Regions from separate parts of the Streptomyces sp. GLSS-08 genome, predicted to be linked through region 3. Evidence: riboswitches for the same ligand, from Rfam matches in the RefSeq annotation. Region 3 holds a riboswitch; each other region holds the start of a gene.
What was found. A riboswitch is a leader RNA that binds a small molecule or an ion and turns the genes downstream of it on or off. The one in region 3 is predicted to bind cobalamin.
Positions count from the first base shown of each region.

Region 1 (2,190 bases), on a different contig from region 3:
TGGGCGCGCTGGCCTTCGTCCTCACCATGGACAAGACCGTCGCGATCAACTTCCAGCTGCTGGGCGGCATCTGGATCCTGCAGACCTTCCCGGCGCTCGTCGGCGGCCTGTTCACCCGGTGGTTCCACCGCTGGGCGCTCCTCGCGGGCTGGGCGGTCGGCATGGCCTACGGCACCCTCGCCGCGTACGGGGTCGCCTCCCCGACGCAGAAGCACTTCGGCGGCAGCTCCAAGGAGATCCCCGGCATCGGGGAGATCGGCTACATCGGTCTGACGGCCTTCGTGCTGAACGTCGTGGTGACGGTGGTGCTGACCTTCGTCCTGCGCGCGGCGAAGGCCCCCGACGGTGTGGACGAGACGTCGCCCGCGGACTACACGGCGGACGCCGGGGACCCGGGCGTCCCCACGGAACTCCCGAAGGCCACGGCAGACATCGCCCACTGAGTCCCGCGCGTCGGACGACGGGCCGCCGGGGTGAACCGGCGGCCCGTCGTCGTCCGTTTCCGGCAGACTCGGCCGCATGGACATCCTCATCGGACACGGGCCACTGAGGGGTGTTTCCGCGTCGTGCTCTCCACCCAGCGCACCATGCGCGCCCACCGCGTCCACGAGCGGCTCGGTTTCACCCGAGCCCCCGCGCGCGACTGGAACCCGGTCCCGGACCTCGACGACATCCTGCTGCCGACGTACGAGCTGACGCTCTGACAGCGGCGGTGCCGACGGCGGCCTCCCTGCCGACTGCCACCCTCCGGAGCCGACACGACACAACATGTGGGGGCGCATCGGCGGCCCGGCACAAGATGTATGCTCATGCTCGCTGTCGCCGCAGGGGAATCCGGTGCGAATCCGGAACTGTCCCGCAACGGTGTACTTGTGCGTGTTCGCGCACACGGTCAGTCCGAGGACCTGCCGGCAGTGCGCCCGGTCCGTCCGGTCCGGGTGCCCAGACGTCCGGGCCTCGTGGAATGGGCCGGTGGACGCACGCGTACCCGTGCGGGACGACGTGTGCCCCGCTGCCCTCCCGAAGGCCCCGTGCCGAGCGAGGGAGAGCCCCACGTGACCATCGCGCCAGCCGATCCGGCGACACCGCCCGCGACATCGGCCCAGCCGGACGGTCCCGGTGCCGCACTGTTGCGGACCCTGACCGACCTCACCGCCGACCTCCCCGACGCCGACCCCGGCCGGGTCGCCGCCGCCGCGCTGCGCGGCCGGTCCGCGCGGGCGGACGAGGCGGAACTGCGCGAACTGGCCACCGAGGCCGCGGCGGGACTCATCTCCGAGGACCCGGTCTACTCACGCCTGGCCGCGCGGCTGCTGACGATCAGCATCGCCGCCGAGGCCGCCTCGCAGGGCGTCACGTCCTTCTCCGGCTCCGTCGCCGTCGGGCACCGGGAGGGACTGATCGCCGACCGCACCGCCGAGTTCGTCCGCCTGCACGCGGCACGTCTCGACGCGCTCGTCGACGTCGCGGGCGACGACCGCTTCGGCTACTTCGGCCTGCGCACCCTGCACAGCCGCTATCTGCTCCGGCACCCGATCACCCGGCGCGTGATCGAGACCCCGCAGTTCTTCATGCTGCGCGTCGCCTCCGGTCTCGCCGAGGACGACACCTCCCGCGCCGTCGACGAAGTGGCCGCGCTCTACGGTCTGATGAGCCGGCTCGACTACCTGCCCTCCTCCCCCACGCTGTTCAACTCCGGCACCCGACACCCGCAGATGTCGTCCTGCTACCTCCTCGACTCCCCGCTGGACGAGCTGGACTCCCTCTACGACCGCTACCACCAGGTGGCCCGCCTCTCCAAGCACGCCGGCGGCATCGGTCTGTCCTACTCCCGCATCCGTTCCCGCGGTTCGCTGATCCGCGGCACGAACGGGCACTCCAACGGCATCGTGCCGTTCCTGAAGACGCTGGACGCCTCGGTCGCCGCGGTGAACCAGGGCGGCCGGCGCAAGGGTGCCGCCGCGGTCTACCTGGAGACCTGGCACTCCGACATCGAGGAGTTCCTGGAACTGCGCGACAACACCGGGGAGGACGCCCGCCGTACGCACAACCTCAACCTCGCGCACTGGATCCCCGACGAGTTCATGCGCCGGGTCGACGCGAACGGCGTCTGGTCGCTGTTCTCGCCGTCCGACGTGCCCGAGCTGGTCGACCTGTGGGGCGAGGAGTTCGACGCCGCGTACCGCAGGG
Region 1 is NZ_JBWJAQ010000007.1:87,042-89,231, forward strand. Features, by position in the region: gene mctP (monocarboxylate uptake permease MctP) at 1-443, shown strand, start outside; partial or broken gene AC0ZLC_RS14435 (GNAT family N-acetyltransferase) at 534-704, shown strand; cobalamin riboswitch at 769-927, shown strand; gene AC0ZLC_RS14440 (ribonucleoside-diphosphate reductase subunit alpha) at 1,056-2,190, shown strand, end outside.
Region 1: another riboswitch for cobalamin. It lies ahead of AC0ZLC_RS14440 (ribonucleoside-diphosphate reductase subunit alpha); the one in region 3 lies ahead of AC0ZLC_RS07255 (CbtB domain-containing protein).

Region 2 (2,190 bases), on a different contig from region 3:
CGGTCGGCTCCACGCGGGCGGCCTGCGCCTGCATGGCCTGCGCCCGCCCGATCTCCGCCCCCTCGCGCGTGACGAACGAGTTGAGGGACATGTTCTGCGCCTTGAAGGGCGCCACCTTCACGCCCTGGCGCACCAGCCACCGGCAGATCCCGGCGGTCACGACGCTCTTGCCGGCGTCGGAGGTGGTGCCGGCGATCAGCAGTCCGCCGCTCATCGGGTACGCCCCTTCGTGAGTCCCTGCGCGAGCAGCCGCCCGGCGACGCACACGCCCAGCGCGAGCCCGCTCACCCGCCGGGACAGCCGTACGGCCCGCTCGATGTCGCGGACGGACACGGCCCGCCCGTCGCCGTTCAGCACGGGCCGGTGCTCGACCCGCCCTCCGTACGAGAGGGTCCCGCCCAGCCGTACGCCCAGCGCCCCCGCGAAGGAGGCCTCCACGGGACCGGCGTTGGGGCTCGGGTGCCTGGCGGCGTCGGCACGCCAGGCGCGCACGGCACCGCGCGGATCGCCGCCCGCGACGGCCGCGAGTACGGCGGTCAGCCGGGCCCCCGGCCAGCCGGCGACGTCGTCGAGCCGTGCGGAGGCCCACCCGTAGCGGCGGTACCTGGCGGACCTGTGCCCGACCATCGCGTCCAGCGTGTTCACGGCCCGGAAGGCGACGAGCCCGGGCACACCGCCGACGGCGCCCCAGACCAGGGCGCCCACGACGGCGTCGGAGGTGTTCTCGGCGACGGACTCGACCACGGCCCGGGCGATCCCGTCGGTGTCCAGCGCCTGCGGATCCCGCCCGCACAGGTGGGGCAGCCGCTCGCGGGCGGCGTCGACGTCGCCGGCGGCCAGCGCACCGCCGACGGTCCTGGCCTCCCGGCCGAGGGAGGTGCCCCCGACGACGGCCCAGGTGGCGGCGGCGGTCAGCGCGACGGAGGCGGCGGGGGAAGTGTGCACGCGGTGGCTCGCGAGGGCCGCGAGAGCGGCGGCGCCACCGGCGCACACCGCGGTGTGCAGCGCGCCCCATCCGCGGTGGTCGCGCCACAGCACCCGTTCCACGGCGCCCGCGGCCCGCCCGAACGCGGCGACCGGGTGCCCGCGGCGGGGGTCGCCGAGGAGCAGGTCGCCGAGGAGGCCGGCGGTGGCGCCGTACGCGAAGACGCGATCGGCACGCACGGGCTCAGCCCGCTGTGGGGTGCGGCAGCACCCTCGTACTCGTCAGGACCCGCAACGGGCAGCCGCGCATGGCGATATGTCCTCACTCAGGGTGTCCGCGCCCTGGTTCGAAGAGACCGGCGGTGAGAGTTCCTGGCTCCCGGGGGCGTTCTTCCCCGGTGACAGTGGCGGGACCGCGCCGGATTCGCACCGGCTTCCTCTCCTGCCGCCGTAGTTGGCTCCGGCAGTCCACCACGGGGTCAGAACAGCCGTCAACTTGCTGTTGACCTGCGAAGGGAGAGTGTGCGAAGCCCCACACGCAGGTGGGGTGCGGGACGGTGTTCCGTCCCGCACCCCACGTGAAGTGATGCCGCGTTGTTCGGTTTTTGTCGGGTTTCAGCCCGGTCGTCAGGCGACGATCAGGTAGATGCCGTACGCCACCGCCGCCGCGCACGCGGCGAAGCAGGCGTACGCGCCGGTCACCGCGAGGGCGGCGGAACCGCCCTGCGTGGCCCCGGACTCGCGCTTGGAGAGGCCGACGATGCCGAGGGTGAAGAGGCCGACGAGGGCCACGGTGACCACGAGGCTGGCTCCGAAGACGGAGCCGAGGGCTGCCCAGTCGATGTTCATGCTGTTCGTTCCTTAGACCGTGGCCGGGCGGGTGGGCTCGGTGGGGGTGCCGGCGTCCGGGGCCGGGATGGTGGCCGTCAGACCGATGTCGGCCGTGGCGACCGGGCCGGCCGGCGGCGGGGTGACCGCGGCGATCGCGGCGGTCACGACGCCCGCGGGCTCGGCCTGGCCGTCGTTGACGTTGGCCATGGTGACCGGCTGGCGGCGCGAGAGCGTCCAGATGACACCGGCGCCGGCCACGAGCAGCACGCCCGTGGTGACGATGCCCCAGGTGCCCTGCTGGGTGAGGAACTCGGCACCGGCGCCGACGAGTCCGGCGGCCGGCAGGGTCAGGCCCCACGCGATGAACATGCGGCTCGCGGTCGACCAGCGGACGACCCCGCCCCTGCGGCCGAGGCCCGAGCCCATGACGGCGCC
Region 2 is NZ_JBWJAQ010000018.1:68,221-70,410, forward strand. Features, by position in the region: gene AC0ZLC_RS27125 (cobyric acid synthase) at 1-214, opposite strand, end outside; gene AC0ZLC_RS27130 (cobalamin biosynthesis protein) at 211-1,164, opposite strand; cobalamin riboswitch at 1,272-1,412, opposite strand; gene AC0ZLC_RS27135 (hypothetical protein) at 1,552-1,773, opposite strand; gene AC0ZLC_RS27140 (inorganic phosphate transporter) at 1,786-2,190, opposite strand, start outside.
Region 2: another riboswitch for cobalamin. It lies ahead of AC0ZLC_RS27130 (cobalamin biosynthesis protein); the one in region 3 lies ahead of AC0ZLC_RS07255 (CbtB domain-containing protein).

Region 3 (2,190 bases):
GAGCCCGAAGGAGGTCCACAGCGTCAGCTGGATCGCCAGTGCCGCGAGCCGGAACTGCCACAGCAGGGTGCCCGAGAAGTCCCTCGGCACCTCGTCGACCGCCGGGAGGAACGCGTACGCAAGAGCGACGGCGACGACGAAGAACGCCCCGGCGGCCAGCGTCGCGTTCCAGTTGCCCAGCCGCGGTGCGAGGCGCTTGCCCAGGATCACGGTCGCGACGGCAAGCAGCACGCTGAGCAGGACCATGAGGAAGTACAGCGTCGTCCGCTTGCCGATGGTGTCGGCGTCGCCGACGGACGGCGGGTTGGCCGGGTACTTGAGGAACGGCACGACGTAGACCGCGACCAGGCCCGCCGTCGACAGCAGCAGCGCACTCGCCCGGGGCCCGAAGCGGCCGATCCGTCCGAGGGCGAAGCAGTACGCGAGAGCGGCGATGCCGCCGAAGGCGATGCCGTAGACGAGGACGCCGGTGGCCAGGCCACCGGTGGACTGCATGGTGCGGGTCACCGTCTCCACGCCGTGTTCGTGGTGGTGCGCGTGCGATTCCTCGTACGCGATCGCCGCGTCCACGCGGGACTCACCGAGGAAGTACGCGACGGCGAGGGCGAGCAGGCCGGCGGCGAGACCCGCCAGCATGCCGCGCACCAGGAGGTTTCTGACTGTTGCTGAGTTCATCGGCTCGTACGCTTCCTCGTCGCCGTCAGTGGCAGGGGAAGCCGAGCAGATGGCGGGCGTCGTGCACCCACTCGTGCACGTTCTCGCCCGAGACGAGCGCGGTGGCGCCCTGTTCGGCGCCGACGAAGTAGAGCAGGACCAGCATCAGGATGCCGAAGAAGACCGCCCAGGGAGCGATCGCGCCGATCGGCAGCTTGGCGGGAACGGCGGTGGGAGTGGCGGTCGGCTGAGCGACGGACTGCGCCATGTGGCAGGACCTCCTGGGGAACTCGCGTCCCATCGTGGTGGTGCACAGGACGACGGCTGCGGGTCTGACTTGCCCTGCCTTCACCACCCCTGGCGGGAGCGGCTGTTGCGGGGCTTACAGTGGCGCGACCGTGCCGGATTCTCACCGGGCTTCCGCCGTACCGTCGTCAATATCGTCGAGACCGTACCGCGAAGCGGAGGCCCGGCCAAGGGCGCACGGGAGGCACAGCGTGCGCCCCGGGGTTCAGGACCACGGCCAACTCCCGCTCTGCACACGGCGTTCGGCTGCGGGCGCGGCGGCATTTCGATCACGAGAGCGGATCCATGACGACCCGAGTGACCTTGATCTCAGCAGCGTCGAGCGCGGCGCTCCGCGAGGCCCGCTTCGACGACGGCTGTCCCGCGGACACCGGCGGACTGCGGCTCGCCCGGACTGCCGCGGACATGTTCACGGCCGCGGGTGAGCGGTGGGTCTCCCCCAGCGTGCGCTGCCGGGACACCGCCGGCGCGCTCGGTCTTGACGCGGTCGAGGTGGCGGAGCTCGCCGGTCTCGACGTGGGCCGCTGGCGCGGCGCGACGCTGGACGAGGTGGGCGCGAAGGAACCGGACGCGGTCGCGCGCTGGCTGGCGGACCCGGGGTCCGCTCCGCACGGCGGGGAGTCGGTGCGGGACTTCTGCGACCGGGTCGCCCGTCGGCTGGACAGGGCCGCGGAGCACGCGGGGCGCGTCGTCGCCGTCGTGGAGCCGGAGGTCGTACGGGCCGCGCTGGTACGGGCTCTCGGGGCGCCGGAGTCCGCGTTCTGGCGGATCGACGTACCGCCGCTGACCGCCACGGAGCTCAGCGGGCGCTCGAACCGCTGGAACGTGCGCGCCGGACGCCCGCTGCCGGACCGGGACGCGGACCGGTGTGGCGCGGACCGGGAAGCGCACCGGTAGACGCGGACCGAAGACCAGCGCCCGCGTGACGCGGACCGGCACCCGCGCCCGCCTGACGCGGACCGGGACCCGCACCGATGTGGTGCCCGGCGGCAGGCCGCCGGTACCGTCGGCGCCCGGGCACCCCGGGCCGCCCGGGGTGCCCCCGGTGCCGGCGGCGTGCCGACGGGGTGGCGGCCCGCCTCAGCGGAGCGTGGCCATGAAGTCCATGCAGGCCTGGGCGCACTCACGGCAGGCCTTCGCACTGCCCTGCGCACCGGGGTGGTCGTCGAAGACGTCGGCGCACTCCAGGCAGACGTCCCGGCACCACTCCAGCTGGACGCGCATGCCCGC
Region 3 is NZ_JBWJAQ010000003.1:386,403-388,592, reverse strand. Features, by position in the region: gene AC0ZLC_RS07260 (CbtA family protein) at 1-675, opposite strand, end outside; gene AC0ZLC_RS07255 (CbtB domain-containing protein) at 701-922, opposite strand; cobalamin riboswitch at 960-1,120, opposite strand; gene AC0ZLC_RS07250 (histidine phosphatase family protein) at 1,246-1,857, shown strand; gene AC0ZLC_RS07245 (four-helix bundle copper-binding protein) at 2,041-2,190, opposite strand, start outside.